One region of the Trichocoleus sp. DQ-A1 genome, then DNA from elsewhere that is predicted to be linked to it. Evidence: riboswitches for the same ligand, from Rfam matches in the RefSeq annotation. Region 1 holds a riboswitch; the other holds the start of a gene.
The links. Region 1 has a riboswitch for cyclic di-AMP ahead of NDI33_RS11380 (glycosyltransferase family 1 protein). Riboswitches for the same ligand answer to the same signal wherever they lie in the genome.
Positions count from the first base shown of each region.

Region 1 (7,232 bases):
GTTTTGTTGGTATTGGCGGGTTCTCAATTCCCCGCTAGTGAACACCGGGGCGAGTAAATGATCTCGTACTGGCGATGTCCAAGTCTGAAAGGCTGCTTCCAAGCGTCCAATTGCCGCCGGTTCTGTTTTGAGGGTATTGGATGCGGTAGAAAGGGCTTGCAACCACTCCTGCACTATCGGTTCTACTGCGGGTAAGGCAGAATTCCCAGCACTCGAACGCACTTGTGCGTCGATCGCACTGCCTAAGAATCCTAAGAGTAATTCCTTGGGTTCTTCTGGTTCTAGTTGTTCTTTAGGTTTTTCTTTACCACTAACCTCCGAGTGTTGATAAGTGCGGCAGGCAGAGGGCATGAGCTGGGTAAACTTTTCCAAACGCGCTTGATCTAACCCACTATCAAGTAGAGGTTGCCAAGCGGCGACGACAGTACCATCCAACTGCCGATGTAGGGTTGGTAAAAACTTAGATCGCACCAGAAGATCCAAGATCCATCGGCTAACCTGTGCCCAAAAGCGTAAATCTCCCCCTACATAAGCATCAGATGTTTTAAAAGAACCAAGGGGCAGCGCTTGCAAAAATTGTATTGCTTCGAGAGGATCGAGACACAGCCCTTCAACTTGCCAGAGGTGTAAGGATAAGGTTGAAGCATCCGCACCGTCTGAAAGCATTTTGGTGGATAGCAGTGGGCAAACTGGATCTCCTGCCTCTATTTGGGTGGGCAGCGCGATCGCTTTCTTGTGCCATTTCTCGTTAGCCTGACTTCTCGAATGGCTGCGCGATTCTCCAAGGAGACTACGCGATCGCAAAAAAGCGATTAATTCCACCTGCGTCATCGCCATCGGATGGGATGCCACTGTATCGGGTTGAGAAGACATCGCAGGCGTCATGGGTCGCCAAATTTCTCCCCAAACAAATAGATAACCACCCTGAGGTTGAACGAGCCAACTACCGTGTAAAATTGCCATATTTAAAAGCTTTTTTTGTGAGAATTAACTCAATTTATTAACGTTTATTAGAGCAGAAATTAGCAATTAGATAATTCGATGCTTTTTCCTTAGCTAAATTAAAGGCATCACTTTTTACAAGTTTTACTTAAAAATTAAAATTTATTTACTTTTTTAACGACCTTCTTGCCAAATGGGATTAAAGCCGAACTCGACCAGATGTTTCCTTCTGAGCAAGATGCAGTCAGAGAATTACTGAATCTGATTATTATTGAGGGTCAAACTTATCGCAAAAGTAAACCTCTATCCAAAGTAGAATTTGCTGCCTACTGGATGACCCACGATGCTTTTGTTGCCACCGACAACCACACTAAATCCACCAACGCCGATGAAAATCTTGGGAGCTTTACTATCTCAAGCCCAACTTTCCCGGACGGTGCAGCTACATCTGCAATGCTGGATTTATTGTACAACCTGCTTGAGCGGGGTCAAGGCATGAGTAGGTTGATGGAGATCAATGCTAGAAATAGCTGCCGTTAAGGGTTACACGGCGATGATGTTCAATTTTGTCTTGGCAATTAACACGCCTTCTATCCGATTGTGACAATCTTTAATATTTGAGAGAATCGGGCGGATTCTGAGCGCTGCACATTTATTTGATGGACTATCTCAGGGACGAGTAGGAGACTTCCTAAAGATGTACCGCTCTTTGCGCTAATTTATCAGCCGTCAGTTGTTATCGTCGATCCTCTGCGCCCTTACTCCTCTGTCCGTCCTCGTCTCCGGAATGCCGTCATCTACACTAAAGGCACCACCAGTACCTAAGTGCTACGATTGCGAAAGATAAAGAAAAATGATAGAAGGACAAAGTACCGCATGGTAGAGCTAGACAAGTCAATATCCTTTGATGGACGGGATATTCGACTGAAGGTGGGTTTGCTTGCCCCTCAAGCTGGGGGTTCAGTTTTAATTCAGTCAGGAGACACCGCAGTTTTAGTCACGGCGACTCGCTCCGGAGGCCGAGAAGGCATTGATTTCCTGCCGTTAATGGTAGATTACGAAGAAAGGCTTTATGCAGCCGGTCGGATTCCCGGTGGTTTCTTGCGACGAGAAGGGCGTCCCCCCGAAAAAGTAACGCTCACGGGTCGTTTGATTGACCGTCCCCTGCGTCCATTATTTCCTTCCTGGCTGAGAGATGACATTCAGGTAGTAGCAACCACGCTGTCGATGGATGAGCAGGTACCGCCGGATGTTCTGGCGGTAACAGGTGCTTCAATTGCGGTGCTTTTAGCACAGATTCCCTTCCAAGGACCGATGGCAGCGGTGCGGGTTGGTTTGGTGGGGGATGATTTTATTATCAATCCTACCTACGCCGAGATTGAGGCGGGGGATTTGGATCTGGTGGTGGCAGGCTCTCCAGATGGCGTGATTATGGTCGAAGCTGGAGCGAATCAGCTGCCAGAACAGGATGTCATTGAGGCGATTGATTTCGGCTATGAGGCGGTGCGCGACTTGATTGAGGCGCAGCGAGAACTCATGGCAGCACTGGGGATTGAATTGGTTCAAGAAATCCAGCCGGAAGTCGATTCGACCCTAGAGAATTTTATTCGCGATCGCGCGACTGCCCAAATCAAAGAAGTCCTCTCCAAATTTGAACTGGACAAAAATAGCCGCGATGCTCTTTTAGATCAGATCAAAGAGACACAAATCCTGGCAGCGATCGCAGAATTAGCTGAAGACGACCCCATTCGAGTTGCTTCTGCGGCTAACTCTAAAGCAGTGAGTAACGTCTTTAAAGACATCACCAAGAAGCTGATGCGCCGTCAGATTGTCGAAGACAGCGTCCGGGTAGATGGTCGCAAGCTTGATGAAGTGCGCCCTGTCTCTTGTCGCGTGGGTCTGTTGCCCAATCGGGTTCATGGTAGCGGTTTGTTTAACCGAGGACTGACCCAGGTGTTATCTGTTTGTACTCTCGGCACCCCAGGCGATGCTCAGGATCTCGCAGATGACCTGCATCCAGAAGATGAAAAGCGCTATTTACATCACTATAATTTTCCGCCCTTTTCTGTTGGGGAAACCAAGCCGATGCGGGCACCCGGTCGTCGGGAAATTGGTCACGGGGCACTAGCCGCACGGGCAATAGTGCCAGTGTTACCGCCGAAGGAAGACTTCCCCTACGTGATTCGGGTGGTGTCTGAAGTTCTTTCTTCTAATGGTTCCACATCGATGGGTTCGGTGTGTGGTTCCACCCTGGCTTTGATGGATGCTGGCGTGCCCATTGCGAAGCCGGTGAGTGGCGCAGCAATGGGACTGATTAAAGAAGGCGAGGAAGTTCGCATTCTGACTGATATTCAGGGCATTGAAGATTTCTTAGGTGACATGGACTTTAAGGTGGCAGGTACCGATACTGGTATCACTGCCTTGCAAATGGACATGAAGATCAGCGGACTGCCTCTGGATATCATTGCCAAAGCCGTCGAGCAAGCAAAGGGCGCTAGGCTGCACATTTTAGAGAAAATGCTGGCAACCATTGACCAGCCCCGCACCGAGATGTCACCTTATGCACCTCGCTTGCTAACGCTCAAGATTGAGCCAGAACTCATTGGCATGGTCATCGGGCCTGGAGGCAAGATGATTAAGAGCATCACTGAAGAAACGGGTGCCAAAATCGACATTGAGGATGATGGCACGATCACGATTTCAGCAGTAGATGGCGAGAAGGCGAAGAAAGCCCGCAACATCATCCAAGGGATGACGCGGAGGCTGAATGAGGGTGATGTATACGCTGGTCGCGTAACCCGGATTATTCCAATTGGGGCGTTTGTGGAAGTGCTTCCCGGAAAAGAAGGGATGATCCACATTTCTCAACTTGCTGATTACCGAGTCGGTCGCGTCGAAGATGAAGTGGCTGTCGGGGATGAAGTTATTGTCAAGGTACGGGAAATTGATAGCAAAGGTCGGATTAATCTGACGCGTTTGGGGATTCACCCAGATGAAGCGGCAGCTGCTCGTGAAGCGGCAGCAAGTCGTTAAAAAAACCACTTAGCGATTAGCGCTTAGCAATTAGGAATTGAAATTGCTAACCGCTAATCGCTAAACCAGGCTTTTTCCCTCAACAACTACCATTCCATTCGGTTATTAAATCTAATCTAATTATCCCGTAGCTATAGCAATCCTATTTGAGTTGCAAGCTAGGAGTTCAGATTCCTAACTTCTTCGATAAGTCGAATATCTCGCGTTTGAAAATGATTTAGCACCGAGCTATAAAAACTATAATTAGATGAATCATAGCAACAGTAAAGAGTTGTTTCTAGTAGTCTTTAACTCTTAGTTATGAGTTGGTTGATATTGAACGAATGACTAAAGGTTAAAGACGTAGAAAGCTTTTATTAATAACGAGTTGCAGTTCTTCTCGTGTAGGTTAATGCCGTGCGCGAACGTTCGCTAACAAAAGTTAGCTGATGGTTTTTTTACTTAGCCCAATGTACTCTATCTACCCCATCCGCCCACATCAAATGCTTGACGTCGCAAGTCTGACCCTTGGAGGGTAAGTATAGATATCATCCTCGTATATTAAAAAACATCTATCTTAAGGTAGGTTGACGATTTTTAAATTGTAGTGTTAAGGTTGCAGTCAGTCTACATAAGTCAGCCTAATCCAGTATCTCACTTTAAAAAACGTACCTTATCTAATTAAGGTGAAGCTGGAGCGGAGGAACCAAATCTTGGGGCTTATCGATGAGAGATTAAAAATAAAAAATTAAACAATTACAAAGATAGGATGACTATTTTAATGTTTAATTTTGCATTCTTAATTCCTCAGAAAGGGACATCTCTCAGTCCTCGCCCGTCAGCTAACTCCGTCGGCATTGAGAGGAGACTGAAGAGTCAGCAATTTTATAGAATTTGCGCGATCTCATCAGTGTCCTTGGCTGGTATCTGTTCGCTTCGTTGTACCTGCCCTCGACTATGAGTAGAGGCACATTTCGTGCTTCAACTGCTGGCGTAGGAGAGCAGGTGCGCTAGCTATGAGGAGAAAATCAACCGATGTTACTGACTGAAAAAAATCGTATCGCCTTAATTTCAGTAGATGGCGATCCAGCGGTAGAAATTGGGCAAGAAGAAGCTGGAGGTCAAAATGTCTATGTGCGTCAAGTAGGATTAGCACTCGCTGAGCAAGGCTGGCAGGTGGATATGTTCACTCGCCGCAGCACTCCGGAGCAACTGGATGTCGTTCAGCATACGCCTAACTGCCAGACAATCCGATTAGCCGCTGGGCCAGCCCAATTCATGAGTCGGGATCGACTCTTCTGCTATTTACCAGAGTTTGTTGAACAATTCCAGGCATTTCAGCAGCGTGAAGGTTGGCAATATACCCTGGTGCATACCAATTATTGGTTGTCATCTTGGGTGGGAATGGAACTGAAAAAGCACCAACCTTTGATACAGGTACATACTTATCACTCGCTGGGGGCGGTAAAGTATCGTACAGTTTCCGAAATTCCAGCGATCGCTTCCACACGACTTGCCGTTGAAAAAGCGTGTCTGGAAACAGTGGATCGAGTGATTGCTACCAGTCCGCAAGAAGAAGATCAAATGCGATCGCTTGTTTCCACTCAGGGACAGATTGAAATGATTCCCTGCGGTACAGATATCGTTAAATTTGGTTCCATTCAGCGCCAAGAAGCACGCCAACAGCTAGGAATTGCCAGCGACGCCAAAGTAGTGCTGTATGTGGGTCGTTTCGATCGGCGCAAGGGAATTGAAACTTTAGTCCGAGCTGTAGCAAAATCAAGCTTACGCAAGTCTTGCGACCTAAAGCTCCTCATCGCAGGCGGAAGTCGTCCGGGACAGAGTGACGGCATTGAACGCGATCACATTGAGAAAATCGTAGCTGAAGAAGGCATTGGCGATCTCACTTGCTTCCCCGGTCGTGTGGAAGATAGCGATTTGCCTCTCTACTACTCAGCTGCCGATGTGTGTGTTGTCCCCAGTCATTACGAACCCTTCGGTTTAGTTGCCATTGAAGCAATGGCTAACCGGACGCCGGTAATTGCAAGCAATGTAGGCGGCTTGCAGTTTACCGTAGTGCCAGAGGTAACGGGTTTACTGGTGCCTCCCAAACATGAAGTCTCCTTTGCACAGGCAATTGACCGCATCCTCGCCGATCCCGATTGGCGAGACCAATTAGGTCAGATGGGTCGCCAACGGGTAGAAATTGCCTTTAGCTGGAATAGCGTGGCATTACGACTCAGTCATCTGTACACCAAATTACTGTGCCAAGCCGTTGTTGAATCTGCGAGCAAACCGCAGCTAGTCGCTTGAGATTTTTTCCCCTGAAAAGTGCTGAGTTCTTTGGGATGGGATTTTCATCCCGATAGCGAGCAAGAAAAGGCACTAGAAAAGAGTTTCCATCCAACGTTGTGAGCTTTCAGTGTATAAGCGTTTCTTGCAATAAAAACAATCAATCTTCTTTGTTCCTTGCAAGGAGGAAATGAGACTCCCTCTTCGTTTCCGAAAGTTAGGACAGGTTCTCAATATTTTTGCAAGAACTCTATTCCCCAACCCTAGACAAATTTATTCCAAATCGATGGATTGTCCGTAAAAGCGGGATATCCATCCAATCATTTGAGAGCAATTCAAGTAGTAAGAAAACGGCAAATTACCAAATTAGGAGAGTTGAAATCATGCTGAATATCGGAGATAGCGTACTACATAAGAAAACCGGACGCTCTGGCAAGGTTTTTGGCTATGGCTATCAGATGGTTAATAGCACTTACTTGCCAACACTGATCGTCAGAGTAGTTGAAGCTGCTAGTTTAAACCAGAAAAGTTTTGTAGAAGATTTGTCTTCATCATGGATTTTGGAGCAAGAAGCTTCTCGGCTCTCGGCAAAGGCTGCACGCTAGAGCCTAGCCTGATTGTATCTGCGCTTTATGCGTAGGCGATCGCTCAAAACAAAACTCGGTCAGTAACTGACCGAGTTTTGTATTTTTGTCAAATATTTAGTTTTGAAAAACCCACTAATCCCATTTAACGTTATTCGGCAAAATCGCGTTGTCGAGAGCCGCATCCTTCAAGTTAGCATTTATCAAGTTAGCCTCTCTCAAATTGGCACTACTTAAGTCTGCTTTCTGGAGATCGGCGCTATTTGCAAATACACCCGTTAAATTAGCTTTTTCCAGATTAGCCTGCGTTAGATCGGCACCTTCTAAGTTGGCATTCGCTAGGTTAGCTCCCTGCAAGTTTGCCCCTCTCAAATCAGCCCCAGTGAGATGAGCACTTACAAG
Region 1 covers NZ_JAMPKE010000009.1:90,427-97,658, forward strand. The annotation lists gene NDI33_RS11365 (DEAD/DEAH box helicase) at 1-963, opposite strand, end outside; gene NDI33_RS11370 (hypothetical protein) at 1,129-1,482, shown strand; gene NDI33_RS11375 (polyribonucleotide nucleotidyltransferase) at 1,819-3,975, shown strand; cyclic di-AMP (ydaO/yuaA leader) riboswitch at 4,614-4,826, shown strand; gene NDI33_RS11380 (glycosyltransferase family 1 protein) at 4,990-6,267, shown strand; gene NDI33_RS11385 (hypothetical protein) at 6,630-6,851, shown strand; gene NDI33_RS11390 (pentapeptide repeat-containing protein) at 6,966-7,232, opposite strand, start outside.

Region 2 (7,232 bases), on a different contig from region 1:
CCAATAATTGCGGGACGAGTAAATTTGGGTTTAGCACCTGTAAAGGAACGCTCGGAAATAAGTGTTGCTACTTCTTCGCGGTTTTCAGGCTTGCTGCAATACTGGCAAGCTTCAATCATCGCTTTGACGAGGGAACGATAAGTTTTGGGATTTTTTTGGATGAAAGATTCCATCACACCCAGTAGCCGATCTGGGTGTCCCAACCAAATTTCTTTGCCTTGAGCGAAGGTAAAACCAACGCCTTCATTTCCGGTAATTGCGCGGGTATTCCAAGGTTCTGCCACCATGTAGGCTTGCATCGCCCCTATCCGCACGTTCGTCACCATTTGCGGTGGGGGAACGATGATGACGCGAAACTCTTTCAGGGGATCGACTCCGGCGGCGGCGGATAGGTAGCGGACGAAGTATTCGTAAATGGCAGAACTGAGGACAACTGCCCAAACTCGTTGTTCTCGCGGCTGCTTCTCAAAGTAGCTGCGGAAATCCTTCCCAAAGGCTTCTAAATCGCCGTTATACTCCCGCCAGGGACGCAAACCTGCTTCCCACATTTTCCGATTCATCGTCATGGCGTTACCGTGTCGGTGAATGGTCATGGCGGCGCAGAGAGGGGCATGGCGTGCGCCTTCAGCACCGATTCTGGCGTTGGTGACGGCACCAGAGACTACGGGGGCGGCATCAGTGCGACCAAAAATTACGCCGTCACGAGAGGTTGCCCAGCTAGCTTCCCGATTAAGTTGGACGTTGAGACCATACTTGCGGAAAAATCCTTTTTTCCAAGCGATCGCAAACGGCGCACAATCATTCACCGGCACGTAGCCAACAATCAGATCGGGTTTTTCTAACGATCCTGGCTCTACGACTTGTTTGATGGATGCGGATTCTTCAGTGAGTCCTTTCGCTGAGCGATCGCCGCTAATCGCACAAGATGATAGTGCCATTCCTGCTGCTGTGGCACCCATACCCTCCAGAAATTTTCGTCGCGTCCAGTTTGTGGTGTCACTCATAATTCGTCCTTGCGATTTATTTCCACTCAGCTCAAGCCACTAGGTTTGAGCGATTACTGCTCATGAGTTCTCTGAAAAAATTGACGCCGTAGGTACTACGTCTCGCAACCCACTCGTTTGAGCGGTCAGCGTTACCACGACGGCCGTGAGTCTCGCTCACACTAGCGATTTCTGTTAGAGCAGAATCATCCCTACTTAACAGAGGTTTACAGAAAATTATTAGACAGAGGTTGCCCTAGGGCGACGGTGAGTAACCAAAGCTTCAACTTTGCCTAGGGCGTAGTCCAGCAGTAGTCCTGTCAGCCCAATCACTACCACTGCCAAAAATACTGAGCTTAGGTTTAAGCGACTCCATTCATCCCACACAAAAAACCCAATCCCGATGCCGCCTGTGAGCATTTCTACAGCGACAATGACCAGCCATGCAATTCCCAAACTAATCCGTAAACCAGTGAAGACATAAGGCAAACTCGCAGGCCAAATAATCTTGGTAATTCGTCGCCAACGGGGCATTTCTAGCACCCTTGCCACATCGAGGTAATCTTTGGAAACGCTAGAAACACCGAGAGCAGTGTTAATAATGGTGGGCCACAAAGAGGTAATGAAGATAACAAAAATTGCTGACGGATCTGCTAGGTTAAAAATTGCTAAAGCAATGGGCAACCAAGCTAGGGGCGATACTGGCTTGAAAATCTGAATTATGGGATTGAGTGCCATCATTGCTTGCTTGGACATCCCAATCAAAAATCCAATGGGAATGGCAACAACTGCACCTAACAAAAATCCCAGCAATACTCGTCGAAGGCTTGCCAGTAGTAACCAACCAATCCCTAGATCGCCAGGACCCCGTCGGTAAAAGGGGTTCAGAATGTAGTCTAAATTCTTGACGAACGCCTCTGGTGGGGTGGGTATTAATTCATGCTTGAAAAGCGCAACAATCCACCACAGAACGAGAATTCCTAAAAAACCAAGGGCGGGGAGGACGACGACATCCCGAATCAGAACGGGTTTTGCCCGTTTCCAGGCTACCTGTCCAGCAACTGCAATCGCAGACAAATTCAGCTGCAATATCATTATGAAGCTCCTCAGAGTCACTCTTCAGGTACAAAAAAGTAGAGCAGTACCAGCCGGGGACACTGATGAGTTCAGAACATTTCAAAAAATGCTGACTCTTCAGTCTCCTCTCAATGCCTACGAAGTTAGCTGACGGGCTAGAGCTGAGAGATGCTCTTCTCTAATGGATAAGGGATGAAGGATAAATAAACAGTTTTTTATTCCGCCTTACACCTTTTGCCTTACTCCTGGCAGAGATACGCCCCATTAATTGGTTCCTCCGTTCCAGCGCTTATACAGAGCGATCGCTTGCTAAGACGCTGAATTAGGCTGACTTACTCGGATTAACCGATAAGCTTAGCACGCCTTTTTAAGACAGTCCACCTTTCCGAAGACATAGCTTTCTAGAGATCGCTTCTCCATCAAATTCACAATAGTTTACGAACTTTTTGAGGCATTCTAGTGATGTTTGTATTCTCCACTACATCTTGCCTTCCTTCAACCCCATCTTTAGGTAGAAGCCGCTTGAAGCAGTCGAAGTTTATATTATCTATCTTGTTAATCAGCCAATTTTATCGTTCGTTCAAGGCACCCAATATGATGTCAGTATTCTCCTCTTTGGTTTCTGAACCTTCCGAACAAATACTTTGTTTTTATACAAATTGCACAAATAAGATTCAAATTGTTAGAGTTGATAATACTCAAGACTTAAACTTTGAACGGATTGTTTTCCCTGGGCAACGTTTATTGTTTAAATCCTTACCAGACTCCCAACTAGAAATACATACTAACCCAACAAAAATTTTTACTGAAAACTTAGCTTTAATAGAAGTAATTTCCTGCGCTAATCTCCGCGTACATGAAGAAATGAGCACCTGAAAATGAAGTTTTTAACCCTTAGGGTGGCTTTTGATTAAAAACATTTTAAGAGCTTATAGGCGAAGTATTTGGGCGCGAAAGCAAGAAGGAAAAACAAATTAGCTACTCCCCAAGCTAATCTTAGTCTATGGAGAGCATTTGTAAACGAGTCAATAGCGCCAAAAAATGATGGATTTTAGTCAATTACTGATCGATAAATCTGCCACGATTGTAGAGAAATGGATTGAAGCTGTCCGTGCTGATAGTCGAATTGAGACCGCAGCAGAATTATCTTACAAGGGTTTGCGCGACAGCCTCCCCCGTGTCCTCAAGGCATTAGCGACTGTACTTTCTAAGTTTCAAGACAGTGATGTTCAGTCGTTAGTAGATGCAAGTTTAGAACATGGTATACTTCGGGCTGAACAAGGTTACGATCCAGTAGAAATTGTCCGCGAATACCGAATTTTACGGGAGACAATCGTTTCCACCTTAGAGGGAGAGTTGCTAGACTCATCACCGATTGAGATAATCCGAGTCATTCGTCTGATTGATACAGTAGTGGATGAAGCGATCGCTCAATGTTTTAAAAGCTACATGGATGAGCGATTGCACGAACTCCAACAGCTGCAAAGTCAGTTAAAATTGACCAATCAAGAATTAACTCGTTTGCTTCGGGCGAATAAAGATAACCTTTCTCATCTAGCCCACGAATTGAAAACTCCCCTTACTTCCATTATTGGCTACTCAGATTTATTTTTGCGCCAACAACAACGGAAGCAGGAGGAGAGCAATAACCTTCCGAATCTAGAACACATTGAGAAAGTGCTACGAAATGGACGACAGCTACTTCGATTAATCAACGATGCGTTGGAAATCTCTCGCTATGAAGCGGGGAAAATGAAATTGCAGCCATCTGTAACAGATGTACGCTCTTTAATTCAAAATATTCTGGAAATGGTAGAACCTTTGGCGGATTCCAAACAGCTACAGATAATCGTTGATTACGATTCGGCTAGCGCCGATAGCTGTGCTGCTCTTCGAGAAGGACTACACCCAACATGCGCCCCCGATCGGGTGCTGACAGATCCCCTGAGACTACAGCAAATTATTACTAATCTCTTTAGTAACGCGATTCGTTACACCGACTCTGGAACGATTAAATTAAGGTGCCAAACGCTATCAGATAAAGAGTGGGCAATCGCTATCAGCGATACGGGAATCGGCGTTCCTCCAGAAGACCAAGCTCGTATATTTGAACCCTACTTTCGCTCTATTCCCCAAGAAAAGTCTTTCCTTCCGGAAAGTACAGGTTTAGGATTAGCGATTGTCTCGCGGTTGGTAAAATTATTACAAGGAAGAATAGAGCTAGTTTCACAAGTAGGCATTGGCTCCACCTTCACTGTCATTTTACCGTTAGCAGTGAATACTTCTGAGGAAATCGTGACGCCTTCAACAACCCAGGTATAGCACTTTCAACTAATTTTTAAAGATGAAACCCCAGACTCCTTAGAACAGTCTGGGATTTGAACTCTAAACTCGGATCATATAGCGATGAAGCCTGTTTTCGGGAAACAACTGCTAGTTTAGGGTCAAGCAGACGACCTGCAAGACTCTCCAAAATTCTTGAACCCCTTCAAAAGCCGTAGGTGCCCGTGCGGGAGCGTAGGTGCAGCCTTGGAGAGTCAATAGAGCGAAACACTGGCTGCTGTTGGGGGTGCATCCACTTCAACCCAACCCAGACGCAAAGATTGGTCAGCCAGCCAAGACTAACCACCTGAAATTCTCGAAGGGGTGGAGTCACGATTGAGCGCTAGGTGAATTGGAAACAGGAGGAATTTGACAAGCAGAAAACTGAGTGTTGCGATCGCTCGTAAACTTTACCATGCGATTTCTTTGCTAGCGTATGCCGCGATCGCTCGGTGGCTGCTCATCTATCTTCGATCGGCAGGCGAGTGAAAAGTTGTACTTCGCGTATGATTAGTAATCAGCTGCTCAGCACTGGGAATAATAACTTAAGAGTTGAAAGCGGTTATTTTTAAAGTGCTGAAAAAACAATTAAAAACATTTCCAGAAAATCCGAGCGGGGAAAAACCTATTCGAGCTGACTTGAATAGCCAATACCTAAGGGGGCACAAACCCAGGGGGCATACGCCGTGATTGTAGACTTGAAAGAAACTGAACTCAGGGGAGCTTTTCTTAAAGGGAAGGAGCTGAGGGGAGCAGACCTAAGAAGAGTAAACCTCAGCGAGGCGAACCTCAGTTATGCAGATCTCATAGAAGCAGACCTAACAGAGGCAAACCTGAATGGGTCAAATCTAAGTGGAGCCTGTCTCAATTTAGCAAATCTGAGCGAGGCAGACTTGACGAAAGCAGACCTGAGTGGAACCACCCTGATTGGAGCAGATTTAACAGCAGCCAACTTGAGCGGAGCCAACTTGAAAAAGGCGAATCTGGTTGGGACTAATCTGGAAAACGCTAACTTGGCTGGAGCGAACCTGGTAGGAGTGGACTTGAGCGCAGCCGAGCTAAAGGGGGCTATCCTACAAAAGGCTGTCTACAATCAAGAGACTCGATTCCCTCCAGACTTTGACCTTCAGGAAGCGGGGGCTTATTTGATTGCCTCTGGCACTTTACTCATCGGCGTCAACCTGAGTGAAGTCGATCTCAGTGGAGTTTATTTAAAGTCAGCCGACCTGAAAGCAGCAAATTTGATGAGGGCAAATCTGGTCGGCGCAAATTTGGAGAACGTTAACTTGGCGGGTGCCAATCTGGTTGGAACCGATTTGAGTAAAGCCAAGCTGAGGGGAACCATTCTAGAAAAAGCTGTCTACACGCAAGAGACTCAATTTCCCTACGAGTTTGACCCCAGTGAAGCTGGAGCTTACTTGATTGCTGCGGGTGTATGCCTGCCTGGGGTTAATTTGAGCGGAGTCAATCTGAGCGGAGCCGACTTAAGGGCGACCAATCTGCGAGGGGCAAAGTTACGCGGAGCAAACTTGAGAGGGGTAGACTTAAGCAAAGCTAACTTGAGGAAAGCTGACCTGGATGATGCCAACTTGAGCGGAGCCGACTTACGAGGGGCGGACTTTACGGGAGCCATTTTGAAGCAGGTGAACTTCAGCGAGGCGGATCTAAGAGGAGTAGACTTAACGCGAGCCGACTTGAAGGGAGCCAATCTAAGTAGAGCCGACTTGAGAGGAGTAGACTTGACGGGAGCTAGCTTGAAGCAGGTGAACTTAAGTGAAGCCGACTTGAGGGGGGTAGACTTGACGCGAACGGATTTAAGGGGAGCCAACCTAAGTGGGGCAGACTTGACGGATGTGGATTTGAGTCGGGCGATGCTCAAGGGTGCCGACCTGACAGAAGCCAACGTTCCGCAAGAAAATTTCTTTAACTTAGAAATAGAGGCACGATGAAGCTTAAAGCGATCTGCGATGGATGTGCGATGAATAGAGGGGCGAATAAATAATCGGAGTATTCACCCGGAGACGATATCCATTATTTTTTCTTGCGAGTCCAAAGATCCGTGAACATCATGGTCAACCCGCCGATAAAAATTGCGATCGCCATCCCGCCTGCCGTAACATTCATCCAATCAATATTTTCCATTTGATGATTCAGCCGTTTTTTTGAGCAACGGTACTAGATTAGCAACTTTGGCATCTAGACAAACATTCCTGGTCAGAAAAGCGCGAACTAAGCGAACATTAAAGGTTTTGTAACCTGCTCCTGGCAAGTTTCGCTTGCGTGCTTGCTGGTGCGCTTTCAACCGTCCGGTGCAAGATGCGAACTCAAGGGACTTATTTTGCTCGAAGCAGTCTTAGACCTAGCCAGAATCGCCCCTTAGAAAGCGACAGGCGAGGGGAACTATCTTCAAACCCCTCTCCGATACGGAGAGAGGTTTGGCTACAAATGTGCTCGCTTGTGTCTTCCAGAGACTTGTACCAAGGATTTAGTGTCTGACTTCAAACTCAGGCGAGATTTTCGGAATTTCTTTGAGATAAACCCGCGAAAAAGGTTCGGCTGAGCCAAGCTGGTACTGTTCAAGCAAGCCATGAGAGCGGATGGAGATAGTGTCTCCTTCCTTAATCACGACAGTAGAGTCGTGGAGAATGTCTCTCGCCAGCATCATCTCGGTTTCCGTAGGATTATCCAAGATTACAAGATTGCTCCCGTAGTAGAACATCCCATCTGCCTCTAGTACGTCTTCTGTGTACTCGACAATCAGCAGATCGAGCTGGGGATTCCGGAGCAGGTTTTGAACGTTACTGTTGTAATCTTTGTTCAAGTTTTTCTGGGAACGATTGACGAAAACTC
Region 2 covers NZ_JAMPKE010000064.1:3,028-10,259, forward strand. The annotation lists gene NDI33_RS27560 (ABC transporter substrate-binding protein) at 1-1,004, opposite strand, end outside; gene ntrB (nitrate ABC transporter permease) at 1,224-2,078, opposite strand; cyclic di-AMP (ydaO/yuaA leader) riboswitch at 2,178-2,399, opposite strand; gene NDI33_RS27570 (DUF1830 domain-containing protein) at 2,658-2,936, shown strand; gene NDI33_RS27575 (ATP-binding protein) at 3,105-4,382, shown strand; gene NDI33_RS27580 (hypothetical protein) at 4,549-4,716, opposite strand; gene NDI33_RS27585 (pentapeptide repeat-containing protein) at 5,069-6,331, shown strand; gene NDI33_RS27590 (acetate--CoA ligase family protein) at 6,868-7,232, opposite strand, start outside.
Region 2: linked by a shared signal. The riboswitch ahead of ntrB (nitrate ABC transporter permease) and the one ahead of NDI33_RS11380 (glycosyltransferase family 1 protein) in region 1 are both predicted to bind cyclic di-AMP.